Regions from separate parts of the Pseudomonas sp. IT-P12 genome, predicted to be linked through region 1. Evidence: predicted binding sites of a transcription regulator. Region 1 holds the regulator's gene; each other region holds the start of a gene.
What was found. Region 1 encodes FliA, which starts transcription of late flagellar genes. Its sites were predicted from a motif close to CTAAAGTTTNNNNNNNNNNNGCCGNTAA; they were not measured.
Positions count from the first base shown of each region.

Region 1 (5,709 bases):
ATCCTGACTAAACTGGATGAAACGGCAAGTCTGGGCGAGGTGTTGAGCCTGGCAATCAGTCATGAGTTGCCGGTGGCTTACCTGACCGATGGCCCGCGGATTCCGGATGACCTGCATCTGCCGCGTCGTCATCAACTGGTCAGTCGCGCCGTCAGCGTGCAAATGCAGGAAGAACCCAGCGAAGAAGCCATGGCTGACATGTTCGCTGATATCTACCACAGCCCGACCAAGCAGGTCGGCTGAGGTAATGAACATTTTTTGTACCTACATCGATGGTCTGCCAGGCATTGTTCCGTTTACGAACGCGCAGCCAGTAATGTGGCCTCCGTCTATGCAAGACAAGGTAAAGAAATAACATGGGCAGCATGCATCCCGTACAGGTGATCGCGGTGACCGGCGGCAAAGGTGGCGTCGGGAAGACTAACGTGTCAGTGAACTTGTCCCTGGCCCTGGCTGAGCTTGGCCGGCGCGTCATGCTGCTGGACGCCGACCTGGGGCTGGCAAACGTCGACGTTCTGCTGGGCCTGACACCCAAACGCACGCTGGCCGACGTGATCGAAGGCCGCTGTGAGCTGCGTGACGTATTGTTGCAGGGGCCCGGTGGCATCCGCATCGTCCCGGCAGCGTCCGGCACCCAGAGCATGGTGCACCTGAGCCCGGCCCAGCATGCCGGCCTGATCCAGGCGTTCAGCGATATCGGTGACAACCTCGACGTGCTGGTGATCGACACCGCTGCGGGTATTGGTGACTCGGTAGTCAGCTTCGTTCGCGCCGCGCAGGAAGTGCTGCTGGTGGTCTGTGACGAGCCGACCTCCATCACCGATGCCTACGCGCTGATCAAACTGTTGAACCGCGACTACGGCATGAACCGCTTCCGCGTCCTGGCCAACATGGCCCAGAGCCCGCAGGAAGGGCGCAACCTGTTCGCCAAGTTGACGAAGGTCACGGATCGCTTCCTGGACGTCGCCTTACAATACGTCGGCGCGGTGCCCTACGACGAAAGCGTGCGCAAGGCCGTCCAGAAGCAGCGCGCCGTCTACGAAGCCTTCCCGCGTTCCAAGTGCTCCCTGGCCTTCAAGGCCATCGCACAAAAGGTCGATACCTGGCCGCTGCCCGCCAATCCGCGTGGGCACCTGGAGTTTTTCGTCGAGCGCCTCGTGCAACAAACGGCAGGACCCGTGCTATGACAGCCAGCGGTTACAACCTCTACAAGAAGTCGGCGCGTGACGCGCAGTACGAGCTGATCGAGCGTTACGCGCCACTGGTCAAACGCATTGCCTACCACTTGCTGGCGCGTCTGCCGGCCAGTGTCCAGGTCGAAGACCTGATCCAGGCCGGCATGATCGGCCTGCTGGAAGTATCGACCAAATACGACGCCAGCAAAGGCGCCAGTTTCGAGACGTACGCGGGCATTCGAATCCGCGGCGCCATGCTTGATGAAGTGCGCAAGGGGGACTGGGCGCCACGTTCGGTCCACCGCAATACCCGCATGGTCAGCGACGCGATTCGCTCGATTGAAGCTAAAACCGGCCGTGACGCTAAAGATCACGAGGTTGCGGCCGAACTCCAATTGAGTCTCGACGATTATTACGGGATTTTGAACGACACCCTGGGCAGCCGGTTATTCAGTTTCGACGATCTGTTGCAGGACGGCGAACACGAAGGGCTGCACGAGGATGGCGCGAGTGCTCATCTCGAGCCGTCACGCGACCTGGAAGATGAACGCTTCCAGGCGGCGTTGGCGGACGCGATTGCCAATTTGCCGGAGCGCGAGCGACTGGTGTTGGCGCTGTACTACGACGAAGAGTTGAATCTCAAGGAAATCGGTGAAGTCCTGGGGGTCAGTGAATCTCGGGTCAGCCAGTTACACAGCCAGTGCGCGGCCCGTTTGCGGGGGCGTTTGGGGGAGTGGCGAGCGCGCTGAAGGCAGTGTGGGGACACTGCGAACGTGGCTGGTGTGGTGTTGAACCACGCCGGTCTCGATCTGTTGTGCTCCAGACAGTCATTGAGTGCTCTGCCGAATTGATTGAAATGGCGCGTCCAGGTGCTGGGCGCGTTTAAGACTGCTTGGAGGTCGAATTGGACAAGAACATGAAAATCCTCATCGTTGATGACTTCTCAACGATGCGGCGGATCATCAAGAACCTGTTGCGTGACCTTGGGTTCACCAACACGGTCGAGGCTGACGATGGCACCACCGCCATTCCGGTTCTCAACAGCGGAAGCATCGACTTTCTGGTCACCGACTGGAACATGCCCGGCATGACCGGTATCGATCTGCTGCGCCACGTGCGCGCCGACGAAAAGCTCAAGCACCTGCCGGTACTGATGGTGACGGCTGAAGCCAAGCGCGAGCAGATCATCGAAGCGGCCCAGGCCGGTGTAAACGGTTATGTGGTCAAACCCTTCACGGCCCAGGCGTTGAAAGAAAAAATCGAGAAGATTTTCGAACGCATCGGTTGAGTCACGGCGCCACGGGGGAGCTATGGACCACAAAGAATCTTCACAGGGCGACTTTGAGTCGACCCTGAAAAAACATGCGGTCGAACTGGTCGAAAGCCTTGAAAAAGGCAAGTTCGGCGACGCGGTGCAACTGATCCATGAGCTCAATCAGACCCGTGACCGCGGCCTGTATCAGGAAGTGGGCAAGCTCACCCGCGAGTTGCATAGCGCGATCGTCAATTTCCAGATCGATCCGAACATGCCGCAAGCCGAGGAAGTGTCCCAGATCACGGATGCCACCGAACGCCTGGGGTATGTTGTCAAGCTGACAGAGGCCGCTGCCAATCGCACCATGGACCTGGTCGAGAGCTCAACGCCCCTGGTCAACAGCCTGGGCGATGAAGCCCAGGCGCTGAGCACCGACTGGGGGCGCTTCATGCGTCGCGAGGTCGGGGCCGAGGAGTTCCGCGAGCTGGCACGGCGTGTCGACGGTTTTCTGGCACGCAGCAGCACGGACAATCGGGCGGTGTCGAGCAACCTCAACGACATCCTGCTCGCGCAGGATTACCAGGACCTCACCGGCCAGGTGATCAAGCGTGTCACGCAATTGGTCACTGAAGTTGAAGCCAACCTGCTCAAGCTCGTGCTCATGGCCAGTCAGGTGGACCGCTTTGCGGGCATCGAACATGACCGTGAAGCAATGCTTGCAGAAAAAGATCCACAAAAACATCTCTCTCAGGGTGAAGGTCCACAGATTCATGCCGATAAAAGAGAAGACGTTGTGTCCGGTCAGGACGACGTGGACGATTTGCTATCCAGCCTGGGCTTTTAACATTCAGGCATTTTAGGTTTTTGGGTTTTTAGACCTGTAGGAGCACACCCTTAATGAGCTTCGGCGCCGATGAAGAGATCCTTCAGGATTTCCTGGTTGAGGCCGGCGAGATTCTAGAGCAACTGTCCGAACAGCTGGTCGAGCTGGAAAGCCGACCTGATGATGCGGACTTGCTCAATGCAATTTTTCGCGGTTTTCACACTGTAAAAGGGGGCGCCGGCTTCCTTCAGCTCAATGAGCTGGTGGAGTGCTGTCACATCGCCGAGAACGTGTTCGACATCCTGCGCAAGGGTGAGCGCCGCGTCGACTCGGAATTGATGGACGTGGTTCTCGAAGCGCTGGACTCGGTGAACAGCATGTTCGGCGAAGTCCGCGATCGCAGCCCGATCACGGCTGCCACACCTGAATTGCTCGCCGCCCTGGCGCGTCTGGCCGAGCCGCAATCGGCCGATCAGGCCGCGCCGGTGGCCGACGTGGTGGAAGCGCCACAGGCAGCGGCCGCCGAAGCCGAGTCGGGCGATATTACCGATAACGAATTCGAACAACTGCTGGACTCGCTGAACGCCGTCAAGGCCGAGGCCGAGGCACCGGCAGCTGCTCCGGTCGCAGCGTCCGACGCGGCCAGTGATGAAATCACCGATGCCGAGTTCGAGTCGCTGCTCGACCAGCTCCACGGCAAGGGCCAGTTCGCCGCCGACGCGGTGGGCGCAGCGCCAGCCGCTCCGGCCGCCGCCGCGCCGAAAGAGCCGGGCGACAGCTCCGACATTACCGACGACGAATTCGAGGCATTGCTCGATCAGTTGCACGGCAAGGGCAACTTTGCGGTCGACGCACTGGAGTCGGCCATCGCGTCGGTCCCGGCCTCGGCTGCGCCAAGTGCCGCCGCGGCGGGCAGCGACCTGATCACCGATCACGAGTTCGAATCGCTGCTCGACGATTTGCACGGCAAGGGCAAGTTCACCGATGTCGCCAGCGGTGCCGCCGCTTCTTCGGTCGCCACCCCCGCTGCCAAGGCACCGGCTGCCAAGGCTGCCGAGCCCAAGGCCGAAACGCCCAAGCCTGCGCCCGCGCCGAAGCCTGCCGCTGCACCGGCACCTGCCCGGGCCGCCGCCGCAGCCCCTGCGGAAAAACCGGCCAGCGAGGCCGAGACCACTGTGCGGGTCGACACCGCGCGTCTCGACGAAATCATGAACATGGTCGGTGAGCTGGTGCTGGTGCGCAACCGCCTGGTGCGCCTGGGTGCCAACAGCGCCGATGAAGCCATGTCCAAGGCGGTGTCCAACCTCGATGTGGTCACGGCCGACCTGCAGACCGCGGTCATGAAGACCCGGATGCAGCCGATCAAGAAGGTGTTCGGGCGTTTCCCGCGTCTGGTCCGCGACCTGGCACGCCAGCTCAAGAAAGAGATCAACCTGGAGCTGGTCGGCGAAGAAACCGACCTCGACAAGAACCTCGTCGAGGCCCTGGCCGACCCGCTGGTCCACTTGGTGCGCAACGCGGTCGACCACGGCATCGAGTCGCCGGAAGAACGCGAAGCCTCGGGCAAGGCCCGTGGTGGCAAGGTCATCCTCGCCGCCGAGCAGGAAGGCGACCACATCCTGCTGTCGATCTCCGATGACGGCAAGGGCATGGACCCGAACGTCCTGCGCGCCATCGCGGTAAAACGCGGGGTGATGGACAAGGATGCGGCCGATCGCCTGAGCGACACCGAGTGCTACAACCTGATTTTCGCCCCGGGTTTCTCGACCAAGACCGAGATCTCCGACGTGTCGGGTCGTGGCGTGGGCATGGACGTGGTGAAGACCAAGATTTCCCAGCTCAACGGTTCGATCAACATCTACTCGACCAAGGGCCAGGGCTCGAAGATCGTCATCAAGGTGCCGTTGACCCTGGCGATCATGCCGACGCTGATGGTCATGTTGGGCAACCAGGCGTTTGCGTTCCCGCTGGTGAACGTCAACGAGATTTTCCACCTCGACCTGTCGACCACCAACGTGGTGGATGGCCAGGAAGTGGTGATCGTGCGGGACAAGGCACTGCCATTGTTCTACCTCAAGCGCTGGCTGGTCAGCTCCGCCGCTCACGAAGAGCAGCGCGAGGGCCATGTGGTGATTCTTTCGGTGGGCACCCAGCGGATCGGCTTCGTCGTCGATCAACTGGTGGGCCAGGAAGAAGTGGTCATCAAGCCATTGGGCAAAATGCTGCAGGGAACCCCGGGCATGTCGGGCGCCACCATCACCGGTGATGGCCGCATCGCGCTGATTCTCGATGTTCCGAGCATGCTCAAGCGTTACGCCGCACGGCGTATTTGATTCAGGGGGAGCGGGGCGACCTAGCCTCGCTCCCGCCTAACGGAGTGTTTATGGTAGTCAAGGTCCTGGTGGTGGACGATTCGGGTTTTTTCCGCCGCCGCGTCTCGGAAATTCTTTCAGCGG
Region 1 covers NZ_CATKPY010000021.1:874,400-880,108, reverse strand. The annotation lists gene flhF (flagellar biosynthesis protein FlhF) at 1-243, shown strand, start outside; gene fleN (flagellar synthesis regulator FleN) at 357-1,187, shown strand; gene fliA (RNA polymerase sigma factor FliA) at 1,184-1,924, shown strand; gene ACM6IM_RS13045 (chemotaxis response regulator CheY) at 2,092-2,463, shown strand; gene ACM6IM_RS13040 (protein phosphatase CheZ) at 2,486-3,274, shown strand; gene ACM6IM_RS13035 (chemotaxis protein CheA) at 3,328-5,586, shown strand; gene ACM6IM_RS13030 (protein-glutamate methylesterase/protein-glutamine glutaminase) at 5,637-5,709, shown strand, end outside.

Region 2 (5,709 bases), on a different contig from region 1:
GGCCGGCCTGGAAAAATGCCTGGCGTTCGGCCAGTTGCGGTTGGCAGCGCTGCCCGTCGTCATGCCAGTCCACGGTTTCAGGGCTCAACAGCAGATGCAGGTCATAATGCCGCTCTCGCAAGGCTCGCTCGATCCAGTCGGGGCAGTCGCCGAACAGCGTGCGACTCCACAGGATGTTGCTCAGCAGATGGGTGTCGAGAGTCAGCAGTGAGGGTCGTTTGGCCCGTGCCTCATCCTCCCAGGCCAGCTGGCCATGTGCTATTGATGCAATATCATCGTAGCAGGTTTCGCGGGCGTGTCTCTCGATAAAATACCGAACGTATTCTTCGACCACTATGCCGCCAAAATTGGCGTGAATCTCACCCGCAAGCCAGCTTTTGCCGCTCGATTCCGGCCCTGTCAGCACCAAGACTTTCATGGGCACAGCAGCGGGTCGCTGCGCCAGGTACGCCAGCCTTGAATGGCCAGCACGGTGAAAACGCCATACAGGGCGGCCGTCAGGTACATCCCCTTATAGATGAACAGGCCGACGAAAATACAATCCAGGACGATCCACAGCGGCCAACACTGCAAGCGCTTTTGCGCCATCCAGAATTGCGCCACCAGGCTGAAGGCGGTGAGGGCGGCATCGAGCCAGGGTTGGGCTGCGTCGGTCCAGTGGGCCATGGCCGCTCCCAGCAACAGACTGCCCATCGCGCCGAGGGTCAGGCCGGTCGCCAGCGCCCGCGCGCCCAGCCGGCTGACATCACGCCCCTGATGCTCGTGGCCGGCGCGGGTCCACTGCCACCAGCCGTAGAGTTGCAGCGCGGCGTAGATCACTTGCAGCAGCATGTCCGAATACAGCTTCACCTCGTAAAAGATCCAGCTGTAGAGCAGCACCATGATCAGGCCGATCGGCCAGCACCAGGGGTTCTGTCTGACCGTCAGCCAGACGGCGATCACGCCGAGGGTGGCGGCAAACAGTTCAAGCCCGGACATGTAGGGAACCCTGGAGGCAAAAGAGAGGGAGGCGGATTGTACCGGCAGCGGCAGGTGGGAGCGAGCCTGCTCGCGATGGCGGAGGGTCAGGCGCCTATGCTGCCGGTGCCTGCCTCATCGCGAGCAGGCCCGTTCCCACTGTTGAACGTGCCGTTACCGTGCGCTGTTTACACCCGGAACTGCTTGAGCAGCCCGTTCAATTGCTCGCTCAGGTCCTTGAGCCGAACGCTGGCCACGCTCGACTGTTCTGCCGCCGCTGCAGTGCTGTGGGACAAGCCGGCTGCCTGGGTGACGTTCTGATTGATGTCCTCGACCACGTGGGCCTGTTGCAGGGTCGCGCTGGCGATGGAAGTGTTCAGGCCGTTGAGGTTGCGCAATGCCTGGCCGATGGCGTTCAGGCTCGCACCGGCCAGGCCGGCTTGCTCGATGGTCAACTGGGAAGCACGGCTGCTGTCGCCAATGACTTTGACCGCTGCTTCGGAATGGCTTTGCAGACGTTCGATCATCGACTGGATTTCAGCAGTGGACTTCTGCGTGCGCTGTGCCAGCAGGCGTACTTCGTCGGCCACGACGGCAAATCCACGTCCTTGTTCGCCCGCCCGGGCAGCCTCGATGGCGGCGTTGAGCGCCAGCAGGTTGGTCTGCTCGGCGATGGAGCGGATCACCTCCAGCACGCTGCCGATCTGGGTGCTCTCGGTCGCGAGGGTGCGGATGACCTCCACGGCCTGATCGATGGTGGACGACAACTTGTCGATCTGTTCCAGGCTGCTGTCGATGTTGACCTGGCCCTGTTGCGCCTGGGATTCGGCATCGCGCATCTCGCTCGCGGCCTGCTCGGCGTTCTTCGCCACATCCTGTACGCCGTAGGTGACCTCATTGATCGCGGTGGCCACCAATTCCATCTGCTGGGACTGCTGCTGGCTGCGTTGTTGGGCCTGGGCGGCATCGTTGCCCAGTTCGCTGGACGACTGGCCCAGGGCACTGGCGGAAACCTGCAACTGACTGATCACGCCGCGCAGTTTGGCGGTAAAGGCATTGAAGTGATGGGCCAGTTGTGTGACTTCGTCCTGGCCGTGGGTGTCGAGGCTGCGGGTCAGGTCGCTTTCGCCGCTGGCAATGTTGGCCATGGCATTCACGGTCTCCTGGAGGGGCCGCACGATGCTGCGGGCGATCAGGATCACCAGCAACGCCATGATGGCGGCAATCCCCAGCCCGACGCCTGAAGCTTTCCACACTTGGGCCATGAATTCGGCCTGGGTGTCGTCGATGTACACGCCCGAACCGATCACCCAGCCCCAGGGTTCGAACAGTTTGACGTAGGAGGTTTTCTCCACGGGATCGCTGGCACCGGGCTTCGGCCAGCGATAGTCGATCGCACCGGCGCCCTTGGCCTTGGCCAAAGCCACCATTTCATTGAAGACGGCAAACCCGTCGGGATCGCGGATGGCTGAAAGGTTCTGGCCGTCCAGCTTTTGGTTGACCGGGTGCATGATCATCACGGGCGTGAGGTCGTTGATCCAGAAATACTCGTTCTGGTCATAACGCAGGCCGCGAACGGCGCTCAACGCTTGCTTCTGTGCGGCTTCGCGGGTGAGTGTGCCGGCGGTTTCCAGGCCGTGGTAGTACGTCAGAATACCGCTTGCGGTCTGCACGACGTGTTGGGTTTTCTGCGCCTTGGCGTGATACAGGTCATCGTGAATCTGCTTGAGCATCAACACGCCGAGCGTCAAGAGCATCATGACGGCTACGACCAAGATGAGCCACAAGCGGCGGCTGATCGACATACTGCGCAAGCTGTTCATAGCACTGTCACTCCGGTGTTTTTCTTCTTGTAATAAATGATCGCCAGAATCCCATCACACTTTGTCGATCGGGCATATCCGACCCAAGTCCAATAACGAGGCAGCGTTATCGAGGCTTGTCTGATAGGATTTCGGCCCCGCACGGAAAAACCTGAATTCAAGCTGATTTTTCACGGATTTTTTACGGCTCCGTCGCGATTCTGTGCGCGCGGACTTCCAACCGCGCTGATTACAGTCAACGTTTTGCAATAAATACTATCGAAGCATGCCGTCGCGCATCGCTTCCTGGGGGATTGATGGATTTCTGGACTGCCTTGCAGGCATTGATACTTGGGGTTGTGGAAGGGCTGACGGAGTTCTTGCCGATATCCAGCACCGGCCACCAGATCATCGTGGCCGACCTGCTCGATTTCGGGGGAGAGCGGGCCATCGCGTTCAACATCATTATCCAGTTGGGGGCGATCCTGGCGGTGGTGTGGGAGTTTCGCCGCAAGATTCTGGATGTGGTCACCGGCCTGCCGACGCAACCCGGCGCCCGACGGTTTACCGTCAACCTGCTGGTGGCCTTCATGCCTGCGGTGGTGCTGGGGGTGATCTTTTCCGATCTGATCCACCATTACCTGTTCAACCCGATCACGGTGGCAGCGGCGCTGGTCGTGGGCGGGATCATCATGTTGTGGGCAGAAAAGCGTCAGCACCAGGTGCACGCCGACACCGTCGACGAGATCACCTGGCAAGACGCCTTGAAAGTCGGGTTTGCCCAATGCCTGGCGATGATTCCCGGTACTTCGCGGTCCGGCGCCACCATCATTGGTGGCTTGCTGTTCGGCCTGTCGCGCAAGACCGCCACCGAGTTCTCGTTTTTCCTGGCCATGCCGACCATGGTCGCGGCCGCCGTGTATTCGGGCTTCAAGTACCGTCATCTGTTCGAGCCGGCTGACCTGCCGGTGTTCGCCATCGGTTTCGTCACCGCGTTCATCTTCGCGATGATTGCCGTCAGGGGCTTGCTGAAGTTCATCGCCAGCCACAGCTATGCGGTGTTTGCCTGGTACCGCATCGCCTTTGGCCTGGTGATCCTGGCCACCTGGCAGTTCGGTTGGGTCGATTGGAGCGCTGCCCAGTCATGAGTGATGGCCGCGCGCGCCGCCCGCCCGGACGCCCCTCGGCAGGTCCGCTGCAGCACCTGCGGTTGAAGCTGGTGGTGTTCGCGGTGGTGTGCGCGCTGCCGCTGTTCGGCTCGTTGTCCTTCGGGCTGAAGGGCATTTCGTGGATACCGCTGGCGGCCTACGGCCTCGTCAGCGTCCTTGCGTTCTTCCTTTACTGGAGCGACAAACGCAAGGCCCGCAGCGACCGCTGGCGTACGCCGGAAAATGTCCTGCACGCGGTGGAACTCGCCGGTGGCTGGCCCGGCGCCTTCCTGGCCCAGCAGGTGTTTCGGCACAAGACGCGCAAAGTGTCGTTCCAGGTATTGTTCTGGGTCATTGTGTTGTTGCACCAAGTATTCTGGATCGATCAGTTGTTTGTCCGAACTCAGTGGTTTGATTGACGGATTGTTAACGGTTATTGCCGGAAGATCGGCTTACAACTGTGCGTTCGTGTCTGAATTCCGGGCGTGTTAGTTTCCGACAAACTAACGGTCTGGAGCCTGGCAATGAAATTTAAAACGATCACCACTGAAAGTGCCATGAGCAAGTTGGCGACATTCATGGCTTATGCACCTGCGGAAAAATTAGCTTATATCAGGAAGCGCTCTCTGGTCGTTAGAGGCGAAGATTTGAGTGGTTTCTCCGATCACGTTCTACTTGACTCCCTGAAGTCGGTTGAGCGCCGTATGCAGCAATATATTGATCAATTTGAACAGGTGAAGTGCGCGGTCACACCGGGACTGATCCTCGATCGTGACCTTGTGGCAAAAACCAATGAATTTTTCAATGTCGCTGTTCCGACAGGTATCGAGTCGATTCTGCGGGCACTTCAGCCCGGCGCTGATCTGACGTCCCTTTATGACCAGGCGTTGAACAAAGCCATCGATGCATTGTTCACCGACAGGGTCTACTTGCGCGAGCAGCTGGAACTCATTTGTGCGGCGATCAGGAACCCGGCACTGGTCTGTGAAGTCATTCGTACGGATGCCAAGACTTATAAACAGCTCTATTTTCCAGTACTTGACCCGTTCGTCAAAGGTTTGGAGGCGCCATTTGCTCTCGCGTTTCCGATGTTCATGGGGGTAGAGTCATGTTTGTTGATTCATTCTGCGGGCCTGAGGGTTAATGAAACTTACACACCTAGGGTCAAAGGTTTTACCCATGAGTTTTTCATGTATCTGGTGCTGCATGAACTCACGCACTTGCTGCGTTACACCAATGACACCGCTTATGTGTTTGCCGGCATGAAGGGTGTGAGTGAATTCGACGTCTATTCAATGGCCAGTCTGTCAGCCAACGATACTCATAATGCCGACAACTATACCGTGCTGATCCTTAACGCCTTGTCCCTTCTGCACACGCAAGGGCGCCTCGACCTGCGTCAGTTCTAAAGCAACAACCCGACCTGGGTGCGCTTGGGCAATTTGCTCACCACCAGTTGGTGGGAGCGCTGCAACAGGGCTTGCAACTCCTGGGCACCGAGCGGGTAGGGCGTCTGCATGATCACCCACTGTGCCCGCGCCAGATAAGGCGCGGGATGAATACCAGGGCGATCGCAATGCCCGAGGAACAGGTCCTTGTCTACCTTGAAGGCCAGGGATTCGCCCCGCAGATTCTGCAGGGCGAACATCTTGTTTCCGGCGATCGAAAACACCCGCACGCCGCCCCATTTGTAGTCTTCCCGCGCGCCCGGCAGAGCCAGGCAGAATTGCGCGACGTCTTCTTCGCTCATGCGTCCAGCCTTCATATCAATCGGTCTCCGCAGGCATTGAACGATTCGATCA
Region 2 covers NZ_CATKPY010000011.1:1,141,660-1,147,368, reverse strand. The annotation lists gene ACM6IM_RS08260 (AAA family ATPase) at 1-418, opposite strand, end outside; gene pnuC (nicotinamide riboside transporter PnuC) at 415-978, opposite strand; gene ACM6IM_RS08250 (methyl-accepting chemotaxis protein) at 1,146-2,780, opposite strand; gene ACM6IM_RS08245 (undecaprenyl-diphosphate phosphatase) at 3,077-3,907, shown strand; gene ACM6IM_RS08240 (DUF1294 domain-containing protein) at 3,904-4,326, shown strand; gene ACM6IM_RS08235 (hypothetical protein) at 4,432-5,316, shown strand; gene ACM6IM_RS08230 (MmcQ/YjbR family DNA-binding protein) at 5,313-5,672, opposite strand; gene ACM6IM_RS08225 (LysR substrate-binding domain-containing protein) at 5,669-5,709, opposite strand, start outside.
Region 2: the regulator FliA is predicted to act here: its motif matches at 2,909-2,936, upstream of ACM6IM_RS08250 (methyl-accepting chemotaxis protein).

Region 3 (5,709 bases), 310 kb from region 1:
GCCAGCCAGAAGTGCGCGTTGATCAGGCCGAGGCTGTGCATCTGCTCGCGACCGAAGACTTTGGGAATCATGTGGTACAGCGCACCGATGGAGATCATGGCCACCCAGCCGAGTGCCCCGGCGTGTACGTGGCCGATGGTCCAGTCGGTGTAGTGGGAGAGGGCGTTGACGGTCTTGATCGCCATCATCGGACCTTCGAAGGTCGACATGCCGTAGAACGCCAGCGACACCACGAGGAAGCGCAGGATCGGGTCGCTTCGCAACTTATGCCAGGCACCCGACAGGGTCATCATGCCGTTGATCATCCCGCCCCAGCTCGGTGCCAGCAGAATCAGCGACATCACCATGCCCAGCGACTGCGCCCAGTCCGGCAGCGCGGTGTAGTGCAGGTGATGCGGACCGGCCCAGATGTAGAGGGTGATCAGTGCCCAGAAGTGCACGATCGACAGGCGATAGGAATACACCGGACGCTCGGCCTGTTTCGGCACGAAGTAGTACATCATCCCCAGGAAGCCGGCGGTCAGGAAGAAGCCCACGGCGTTGTGGCCGTACCACCACTGGACCATGGCGTCGGTTGCACCGGCATACAGCGAGTAGGACTTGGTGAGGCTCACCGGCAACTCAAGGTTGTTGACGATGTGCAGGATGGCCACGGTGAGGATGAACCCGCCGAAGAACCAGTTACCGACATAGATGTGCTTGGTGTTGCGCTTCATGATCGTGCCGAAGAACACGATGGCGTAGGCAACCCAGACGATGGTGATCAGGATGTCGATCGGCCATTCCAGTTCGGCGTATTCCTTGGAACTGGTGTAGCCCAGTGGCAGGCTGATCGCCGCCAGCAGGATCACCAGTTGCCAGCCCCAAAAGCAGAATGCAGCGATTTTCGGTGCAAACAGTTGTGTCTGGCAGGTGCGCTGCACCGAATAGAACGAACTGGCGAACAGGGCGCAGCCGCCGAAGGCGAAGATCACCGCGTTGGTGTGCAGTGGGCGCAAACGCCCGAAACTGGTCCACGGCAAGTTGAAGTTGAGTTCGGGCCAGACCAATTGAGCCGCGAGAAAAACCCCGAGCCCCATGCCGACGATGCCCCACACCACCGTCATAATGGCGAATTGGCGGACCACCTTGTAGTTGTAGGCGGTACTGATAGAAGTGTTCATGGTTCCCCATCCACGGTTCAGCCCAAGGAAAGACGTTCGCGCAAGGCAGACGCACCCTTCGACTGGAGTTATAGGCAGACTAAAAGCGAGGCAAGCATGGACAAAGAGCACAAGGCCAGTATTGACGGGGATCAATGGGCGCGGTGCCTGCACGAACATGGATGGTTGTGGAATGCGGCCTCTTCAACGGATTCGGCGCAGCCGGTGACCCTGATACTCGCCCATGGCGCCGGTGCGCCGATGGACAGCGACTGGATGAACGACATGGCTGCGCGCCTCGCCGCACGGGGCGTCAACGTGGTGCGCTTCGAGTTTCCCTACATGGCGCAGCGTCGGGTCGATGGCGGTAAACGTCCGCCGAACCCGGCGCCAAAACTCCTGGAGTGCTGGCGTGAGGTGTATGCCGTGGTGCGACGCCATGTCGCCGGGCGCCTGGCCATCGGCGGCAAGTCCATGGGCGGTCGAATGGCCAGTCTTTTGGCCGATGAGCTGGGAGCCGATGCGCTGGTGTGCCTGGGTTATCCGTTTTACGCGGTGGGCAAGCCCGAGAAGCCGCGGGTCGATCACCTGGCGGGCTTGAAGACGCGCACGTTGATTGTCCAGGGCGAGCGCGATGCGCTGGGCAATCGCGAGGGGGTCGAGGGGTATGCGCTGTCACCGGGCATCGAGATCGGCTGGCTGGCCGCGGGGGACCATGATTTGAAGCCGTTGAAGGCCTCCGGGTTGACCCATGAGCAGCATTTGGCGACGGCGGCGGCGAGGGTGGCTGCGTTTCTGCGGTGAGGCATGCAGGCCTTTCCGGCACCTCTTCGCGAGCAGGCTCGCTCCCACAGGGGATTTGCGGTCAACACAGAACCATTGTGGGAGCGAGCCTGCTCGCGATGGCAACCTTCAGGCCTTCACCTTTTCAGAATGGCAATAAAAAACCCGGAGGTTTTCACCGTCCGGGTTTGTCACTGACAGCAACCCTCAGCGGTTGAACCGCTCCACCAGCGAATACTGGGTGTTCGCGGTCTTGATCAGTTCTTCACTGAGCAACGCCGAGTTCTGGGCCTGTTCCGAGGTCTGGTCTGCCAGGTGTGAGATGTTGCTGATGTTGCGGCTGATTTCCTCGGCCACCGAGCTTTGCTCTTCGGTCGCGGCGGCGATCTGGGTGGTCATGTCGGTGATGTTGGCCACCGCCTCGCTGATCCCGACCAGTGCCTGATCTGCTTCCAGGACCCGCGCCACACCTTCCTCGGCCTGACGATGGCCAGCGTCCATGGTCTGCACGGCGGAGTTGGCGGTTTGTTGCAGCTTGGCGATCAGGGCGTGGATCTGCCCGGTGGACTCGCTGGTGCGCTGCGCCAGTTGGCGGACTTCGTCTGCCACCACCGCGAACCCGCGCCCCATCTCACCCGCACGCGCCGCTTCGATGGCCGCGTTCAGCGCCAGCAGGTTGGTCTGGTCGGCGATGCCCTTGATCACATCGACCACGCCACCGATTTCGTCGCTGTCCTTGGCCAGTTGCGTCACGGTCAGGCCGGTTTCACCCACGACCTCCGACAGGCGCTGAATCGCATCGCGGGTTTCCCCGGCAATGTCGCGACCACGACCGGTCAGACGATTGGCTTCCTGAGTGGCGTCGGCGGTGCGCTGTACGTGGCTGGCCACTTCCTGAGTGGTGGCGGCCATCTGATTGACCGCCGTGGCCACCTGCTCGGTCTCGACGCGCTGGCGCTCCAGGCCGGTGGAACTGTCATGGGCCAGCGAGTCGGATTGCCTGGCCTGCTCGGTCAGGTGTTCGGCGGTGTCCTGCAGGCGGGTCAGACAGGTTCGCAGGCGTGCTTCCTGGCTGAGGATCGACATCTCCAGGCGCGCCTGTGCGCCACGGCTGTCGGTGTACATCTGCGCGATCAGCGGATCGGACGTGGTCTGTTCGGCCAGGCGCAGCAAGCGCTTGAGGCCGCGCTGTTGCCAGCTCAGCCCCAGCAGCCCCAGGGGCACGGAAAGGCCGGCGGCCAGAGCAAAACCCCACTGGGAGTTGAGCGAGGCGCCGATCATGAAGCTCAGTTGGCTGACCAGGATGAACGGCACCCAGTCCTGCAGCACCGGCAACCATTTATCGGAGGATGGAATCGCCGACTTGCCCTGGTTGATGCGCTGGTAAAGCGCTTTGGCGCGCTGGATCTGTTCGGCGGTGGGTTTGACCCGTACCGACTCGTAACCGATGACCTGATTGCCTTCATAGACTGGCGTGACGTAGGCGTTGACCCAGTAGTAGTCACCGCTTTTGCAGCGGTTTTTGACAATGCCCATCCAGGGCAGGCCCTGTTTCAGCGTGCCCCACATGTGGGCGAACACGGCGGCCGGTACGTCGGGGTGACGGACCAGGTTGTGGGGGGCACGGATCAATTCATCACGGGAATACCCGCTGATGTCGACGAACGCGTCGTTGCAGTAGGTGATGACGCCCTTGGTATCGGTCGTGGAAATCAACCGTTGTTGAGCCGGGAACGTCCGTTCGCTCTGAGTAATGGGCTGGTTGTTACGCATGGCTTTTTTTTTGTCCGCAAGGCTTTCACTGGTTGTCGGCAACGCCAGCGATTAATTGAAATTATATTTTGATATTTGGCAGTGCGTCGCAAAGTGACCGTTGCGTCAGCCGGCCAGCATCGGGTAGGTGAACAGGCCGAAATGCAGCAGGTTCAAACCGAAGTGCGTGGCAATGGCCGCCCCCAATCCGCCGAAGCGGTAGGCCAGGCCGTAGCCGATGCCCGCCAGGGCGGACAGCAACACCCATTGCCAGCCCGCGCTCAAGTGAGCCAGGCCAAACAGCAACGCCGCGAGTAGCAGGGCCAGGTGTTCGCCTTGCGGCAGGTGTTTGAACGCCCGGGCAAGCCCTCCCTGGATGTAACCGCGAAACAGCGCTTCCTCCACCAGCGTCACCAGCAACAGGTTGTTGAACAACCACAGCCAGGCCTGGTCAGGCCATTTCGGGGCCCATTCGATCACGCCCAGCGACACGGCACCGCCCAGCGCCAGCACGGCGCTCACGGCCAGACCCATCACCGTGGCGTACGCTGACAGGCGCAGTGAGCGCCGGCCAACGATCCATGGGCAGACCAGCAGCAGCCAGAAGCCGATCAGCGGTTTGTCCAGGTTCAGGTACATGGAAAACGGCACCGCATCATCGGTCAGGCGCTGCGGATTGATGCCGCGACCGTTGTAGAAGCCGGGAAGCCAGTGCAGTGCCAGCGCGAGGGCCATGAAGATGAACAGGGCGTGCCCGAGTTGGCGGCCCAAACGCAGTTGTTGCTGGCGTACGGCGAACCAGGCGATCAGTAGCAACGCCAAGGAAATCCCCGACAGCCAGCCGAGCTGGCCATACGTCAGGGCCAGGCCGTAACCCAGGGAAAGTAATAGAAGGTAGCTCCAGGGCAGGGCGGGCATTGGGTGTCCTTGTGGGTGTAGCGATGCAATCGGCGCAGTCCACATTGTGGGAGCGGGCTTGCTCGCGAAAGCGGTATTCCTGTCAATGTCGATGTCGGCTGACGATCCGCCTTCGCGAGCAAGCCCGCTCCCACAGAGGATCACCGTTCGGCAGTTAAGCGCGGCGATTATAGGGACTCTGCAAACAAAAACACCGCCCGAAGGCGGTGCAGGCGTCAGGCGTTGCTCAAGACGCAATCAATTGCCGCAGTACGTAATGCAGGATCCCCCCTGACTTGAAGTACTCGACTTCATTCAAGGTGTCGATTCGGCACAGCACTTCGATCTTCTCGCGGCTGCCGTTCTCTCGGGTGATGACCAGCGTCAGGTTCATGCGCGGGGTCAGCTCGACACCGGTCAGGCCAAGGATGTCCAGGGTTTCCTTGCCGGTCAGGTTCAGGCTCTTGCGGTTTTGATCGAGCTTGAATTGCAGCGGCAGCACGCCCATGCCCACCAGGTTGGAGCGGTGGATGCGCTCGAAGCTTTCGGCGATGACCGCCTTGACCCCGAGCAGATTGGTGCCCTTGGCAGCCCAGTCGCGACTGGAGCCGGTCCCGTATTCCTGACCGGCAATGACCACCAGCGGTGTGCCGCTGGCCTGGTAGCGCATGGCCGCGTCGTAGATCGCCATCCGTTCCCCGGTCGGGATGTAAAGGGTGTTGCCACCTTCCTCGCCGCCGAGCATCTCGTTGCGAATGCGGATGTTGGCGAAGGTGCCGCGCATCATCACTTCATGGTTGCCGCGCCGGGAACCATAGGAGTTGAAGTCGCGCGGTTCCACCCCTTTCTCCCGCAGGTAGTGCCCTGCCGGACTGTCGGACTTGATGTTGCCGGCGGGCGAGATGTGGTCGGTGGTCACCGAGTCGCCCAGCAGCGCGAGGACCCGGGCACCCGTGACGTCCCTGACCACTGGCGGCGGGCCGCCGATGTCGTCGAAGAACGGCGGGTGCTGGATGTAGGTCGAATCATCCTGCCAGACATAGGTCGCCGCCTGGGGTACCTCGATCGCCTGCCATTGTTCGTCGCCGGCAAACACCTCGGCATATTCCTTGTGGAACATCGCTGTGTTGACCTG
Region 3 covers NZ_CATKPY010000021.1:561,502-567,210, reverse strand. The annotation lists gene ccoN (cytochrome-c oxidase, cbb3-type subunit I) at 1-1,163, opposite strand, end outside; gene ACM6IM_RS11605 (alpha/beta family hydrolase) at 1,260-1,946, shown strand; gene ACM6IM_RS11600 (methyl-accepting chemotaxis protein) at 2,133-3,698, opposite strand; gene ACM6IM_RS11595 (type II CAAX prenyl endopeptidase Rce1 family protein) at 3,804-4,595, opposite strand; gene acnA (aconitate hydratase AcnA) at 4,822-5,709, opposite strand, start outside.
Region 3: the regulator FliA is predicted to act here: its motif matches at 3,731-3,758, upstream of ACM6IM_RS11600 (methyl-accepting chemotaxis protein).

Region 4 (5,709 bases), on a different contig from region 1:
GATCGCGTCCTACCTGGGGCTGGTGCTGGGCCAATTGATTCTGGTCATGCACCCGGCGCTCGGTCCGGAGCTGTTGATGCTGGTTGCCCTGTGCTTCGCCCTGTGCCTGGTGCCGGTGGCCCTGACCCGGCGCATTCACCCGGCACCCCTGCGCCCGGCGCCGATGGAGCCGCGATTCTTCATCAAACGCGTGCCGCAGTCGTTGAGTACGGTGCTGGGCGCGGGCTTGATCATCGGTTCGTTCTACGGCCTGGCACCCCTGTATGCCTCGCAGCAGGGGTTGTCCACGGAGCAGGTCGGTCTGTTCATGGGTAGCTGCATTTTTGCCGGCCTGTTGGTGCAGTGGCCGCTGGGCTGGTTGTCCGACCGTTATGACCGGGCGCTGTTGATCCGTTGCTTCGCCATGGTGCTGGTGGTGGCCGGATTGCCGCTGGCGATCATCCCGCAGGTACCGTTGGAAGTGCTGTTCATCATGGGGTTCATCTGCTCGCTGGTGAAGTTCTGCCTGTACCCACTGGCGGTCGCGTTCTCCAATGACCACGTCGAAGCGGACCGGCGGGTGTCGCTGACGGCCATGCTGCTGGTGACCTACGGGGTCGGCGCCAGTATCGGGCCGCTGGTTGCCGGTGTGCTGATGAAGATGTTCGGCAGCCACATGCTTTACGCATTCTTCAGCTTCTTTGCCTTGGTGCTGGTGTGGCGGATTCGTCCGAAAGCGGTCACCAACCTGCACCAGGTGGACGATGCACCGCTGCACCACGTGGCGATGCCGGACAGCATGTCGAGCTCGCCATTGGTGGCTGCGCTTGATCCCCGGGTCGATGAGCAGTCGGTGCAGGAGCAGATGCAGAGTCCAGTCAATCCTGAGCCTGAGCCTCAGCCGGAGCCTGAACCGGAGCCTGAATCCGAGCCACAGGCCGAAGCGCGTACCGCGCCGCCAGCAGAAGGGGCGGACGCAGAGCGTGAAAAAAACATCCCTGATGCCATTCCTTGAAAACCTGGCATAAAAGACGGGCATAAAAAACGGGCAGTCACCGCAAGGGGCTGCCCGTTTTCGTTGGCGCCTGCTGTTACAGGTCGTCTTTGTCGAAGCGCCGCGCTTCACGTTGAAGCTGATAGACGAATCGTTCGACCTGACGCTGCACCAGCCCGCTCATGTTATGGAAGCGGATGCCGGCGAAGGTGGTGGAGATTTTCTCTTCGAAATGCAGGTAGCGCAGTTCGACCGGCGCGGTCATTTTGCCGAAGGGCAGGGCGGCGGCAAAACGGTCGTAGACCTGGCCCAGTTGCAGGTTGCCGGTGATGTCGCCATCGAAACGCAACTTGCAGCCCGTGGCGGAAATGTCCAGCAGCTTGCCACGGATCGGCGCCTTGAGCTTTTCGCCGTCGAGGTCGATGTCGACCAGTTGTGCCAGCTTCAGGGCTGCGCGAAAGGCGTTGCGGCGCTGGTGGTAAACCACCTCGTCGGGCAGAGGGGCCAGGTAGCAGCGGTTGTCACCCGACTCGTCGATGGTCGGTTGGCCGTTGCTTTCCCAGGCGATACGCACGCCTTCATGAAAACCTTCGACCCGGAACGGTTCGCCGGCCAGCATGAAGCGTTCGCCGTCGCGCGGGATCATTTCGTCGAGCTTGATCGTGCCGCGTTCGCGATCAACGTCGACCAGATAGCTCTGGAAGCGCTGGGTGCGTTCGTGGAAAGTGATGATCAGCGGATCATGGCTGTCTTGCAATTGGCGCAGGTTGCCGGAGATCTCCAAAGGCGTGCTAAGCACCTTGGGTGGTTGCGGGGCATCTTCCGCGTTTAAGGCATTGGACACGGTTAATCAATCTCCAGACAAAATATGACTACGGCTGGCCAGTATATTGCCAGCATGTTGCGAGTCTTGATAGGGCGTGAGCATTTGCAGGCTCAAGCCTGACTGAGCGGACGCGGCTTCGCAAGCTTCGCGGTTGATCCGCGTGCATCATAAAGTGCTGGCGGTTCGCCGCCTGTGAGGATTTTCAGCTGGTTGGCCGTGGCGGCCTGCTGAACCAGAATCGACTGGCCATTATTGGCATTCGCCGCCTGGCATTGGGCTAGAAGAGCGGTCAGGGCATCGCTCTGCTCCAGCAGTTGCGTGCCGACACTCGATTGGCTGGCCAATTGCTCCAGTCCGCTGCGATTGATTGGCAGGTTCAGACTGGCGAGGATTTCACTGCGCTTGCGGCCATGCTGTTCGAGCAGAATGATCATTGCCTGCTTCTGCGCCAGAATGTCTTCGAGCAGTGGCATGTCACGACCGTGCAAGGCGATGGACTCGGTTTGCAGTAACTCCAGCAAGTATTGAGCGGGAGCAAAGTCGTCGTTGATCAGTTGCAATAAATTAGTGTCGTGCATGGCTGGCCTTGGGTTTTAAGCGTCCAAAAGCCTGGCGCAGGCCGAGGCCTAGCGCTGGGCTTCGAAGTTAAGCAGTTTGCTGGCTACACGGTTGCTGTCGACTTTATAGCTGCCATCGGCAATCGCTGCTTTCAACTCCGCCACGCGGGCTTTGTCGACGGCAGGCTGATCGCGCAGCTTGTCAGTGACCTGTTGCAACTGCTGAGCCTCATTGCTGAGGTGTACCGATTCCCCGCTTTTAACGGTGGCCTGTTCGGCCGGGGTATTCAGCGCTGCGGACTGGCCGGCTTCGGCGGTGTCCTTGGCGGCACTGGTACGTGTACTGCCCGTCAGTGGCGAGGAGCTGTTCAAACGGCTGAAATCGATGACCATGGTAAAAAACCTCTGAGTATTTGGACGCTTGCCATGTTTTCGGCCATCCCTGTGAAAACTTTAGACTCATTTTATCAATGAGCCCGCAAGCGCCAGCACGTCTGCTGCCTGCGCCACAGTTTAGGGAACAGCCCGGGGCAATGCCACCTCTTCAGGTCCCTACATGGCCACTTCCACCTGCCCTGGCGCGGTCACTTGCGCCTTGATGACCCGTCGAGAGTTGAGGTTTTTCACGCGAATCTGTTCGTTCATGCCGCCGTTGGACAGCGCTTCGCCGGGCATTCGTACGCTCAGCGTGCCGCTGCGGGCGGTAATCACCACCTGATCGCCCTTGCGAATGACTTCCGTCTGTTCGAGATTGACCAGGGTAATCACCTGGTCGGCGACCATTGGTCGGGTCAGTCGCTGCCCGATCGCCTGGTCCGGGGTCGTCAGGTAGCCCTGGGTGATCACGCTGATGTCTCGCTCGCGCAGAATCACGTCGGCAGGCTCGACAATGTCGGCCCGACGCAAGGGACGGGTGGTGGTCACGACGTCGCGGAACAGGCGGACTTGAGCGGGTACGAACACCGTCCACGGGGAACTGCCTTCGCAGCGAACCTTGACCGTTACCCGGCCCAGCGGCTTGGCCGGGCTCTCGAGGGAGGCTGTCAATTCCTTGTCGCACATGGGCATGCGCAGGCGTGGATCGAGCTTGTTGACCTGGATTTCGTAGCGACCTTCCGTTTGACTGGTGGCCAGGTAGTCCTCTACGGTGAATTCAAGAAAGCCCTGAGTGACGCCGATAAGCATGTCAGGCAAGGTAACTTCGTCAGCAAGGGCAGGGGTGCCAGCGTTGAACAGGCAGGCGGCCGACATCCCGCAGAGCAATCTGCGGGCGGTGGATGTCAGGCGTCGGAAAAATGTCGGTTCTGTGTTCATAAGAGTTAAAAAGCAAGCGCCGTGCCGTTTAGTGATGAATGTGCGTCGCAACACAACTAGCGTTGGTGTAGGAGTCAGTGCATGGCGGGTGTAATGGATTCGGTGAACCAGCGCACGCAACTGGTGGGGCAGAATCGCCTGGAGCTGTTGTTGTTCCGTCTTGACGGCCAGCAGCTGTACGGGATCAATGTGTTCAAGGTTCGCGAGGTGCTGCAATGCCCCGCGCTGACCCTGATGCCCAAGTCCAGTCCTGTGGTGTGCGGTGTGGCAAATATCCGGGGGGCGACCATTCCGATCCTCGATCTGGCGATGGCGACCGGTTCCGGAGCGTTGAAAGATCAAAGCAATCCCTTCGTCATCATCACGGAGTACAACACCAAGACCCAGGGTTTCCTGGTGCGCTCGGTGGAGCGCATCGTCAACATGAACTGGGAAGAGATCCATCCGCCGCCCAAGGGCACCGGACGCGATCATTACCTGACCGCTGTGACTCGGGTCGACAATCAGTTGGTCGAAATCATCGACGTCGAGAAAGTGCTGGCGGAAGTGTCGCCGACACCGGAAGCGATTTCCGTCGGTGTGGTCGATCACGAGACCCAGCACAAGGCGTTATCGTTGCGGGTGTTGACCGTTGATGATTCCTCGGTGGCGCGCAAGCAGGTGACACGTTGCCTGCAGACGGTCGGTGTCGAAGTGGTGGCGTTGAACGACGGGCGGCAAGCGCTGGACTACCTGCGCAAGCTGGTCGACGAGGGCAAGAAGCCGGAAGAGGAATTCCTGATGATGATTTCCGACATCGAGATGCCGGAAATGGACGGGTATACCCTGACGGCCGAGATCCGCAACGACCCACGCATGCAAAAGCTTCACATCATCCTGCATACTTCATTGTCGGGTGTGTTCAATCAGGCGATGGTCAAGAAGGTCGGTGCCGATGACTTCCTGGCCAAATTCCGTCCTGACGACCTGGCATCCCGGGTGGTTGACCGGATCAAAGCAGCAGATATCAGCTAGGGGCCTGTTGCCCCTGGCGGTTCACACGATTTAAGAGGCGGCATCATTGTCTACGGGTAATTTGGATTTCGAACAGTTCCGGGTCTTCCTGGAAAAAGCCTGTGGCATCTTGCTGGGTGAAAACAAGCAGTACCTCGTCTCGAGCCGTCTCAACAAACTGATGGAGCAGCAAGGCATCAAGTCCCTGGGTGAGCTGGTTCAGCGCATCCAGAGCCAGCCGCGCAGCGGTTTGCGCGAAATGGTGGTCGATGCCATGACGACCAACGAAACCCTGTGGTTTCGTGACACCTATCCGTTTGAAGTGTTGAAGAACAAGGTGCTGCCGGAGGCGATCAAGGCGGCTCCCGGCCAGCGGTTGCGCATCTGGTCGGCAGCCTGTTCGTCGGGGCAGGAACCGTATTCGCTGTCGATGGCCATCGACGAGTTCGAGCGGGTCAACCTGGGGCAGTTGAAAATGGGGGTGCAGATCGTTGCCACCGACCTGTCGGGTTCCATGCTGATCAACTGCAAGACCGGCGAATACGACAGCCTGGCGATCGGACGAGGTTTGTCGCCGGAACGCCTGCAACGCTATTTCGACCCGAAAGGTCCCGGGCGCTGGGCGGTCAAGGCGCCGATCAAGAGCCGGGTGGAGTTCCGCGCCTTCAACCTGCTGGACAGTTACGCGAGCCTCGGCAAGTTCGACATCGTGTTCTGCCGCAACGTATTGATCTACTTTTCCGCCGAGGTGAAGAAAGACATCCTGTTGCGCATCCACAGCACGCTCAAGCCTGGCGGTTACCTGTTCCTCGGTGCTTCCGAAGCGCTGAATGGTCTGCCGGATCATTATCAGATGGTCCAGTGCAGCCCGGGGATCATCTACCAGGCGAAGTGACGGGTGTCTGTCGAGCAAAAAAAACGGGAGTCCTCAGGGGCTCCCGTTTTTTTATGCGTGGTTTTTCTCCTGCCAGGCACCCCCCCTGTGGGAGCGGGCTTGCTCGCGAAAGCGGTGAGTCAGGTAAAGCAATCTTGGCTGACCCACCGCC
Region 4 covers NZ_CATKPY010000027.1:128,653-134,361, reverse strand. The annotation lists gene ACM6IM_RS27475 (MFS transporter) at 1-994, shown strand, start outside; gene ACM6IM_RS27470 (flagellar brake protein) at 1,071-1,817, opposite strand; gene ACM6IM_RS27465 (flagella synthesis protein FlgN) at 1,910-2,377, opposite strand; gene flgM (flagellar biosynthesis anti-sigma factor FlgM) at 2,426-2,749, opposite strand; gene flgA (flagellar basal body P-ring formation chaperone FlgA) at 2,909-3,670, opposite strand; gene ACM6IM_RS27450 (chemotaxis protein CheV) at 3,752-4,684, shown strand; gene cheR (protein-glutamate O-methyltransferase CheR) at 4,731-5,558, shown strand.
Region 4: the regulator FliA is predicted to act here: its motif matches at 2,786-2,813, upstream of flgM (flagellar biosynthesis anti-sigma factor FlgM).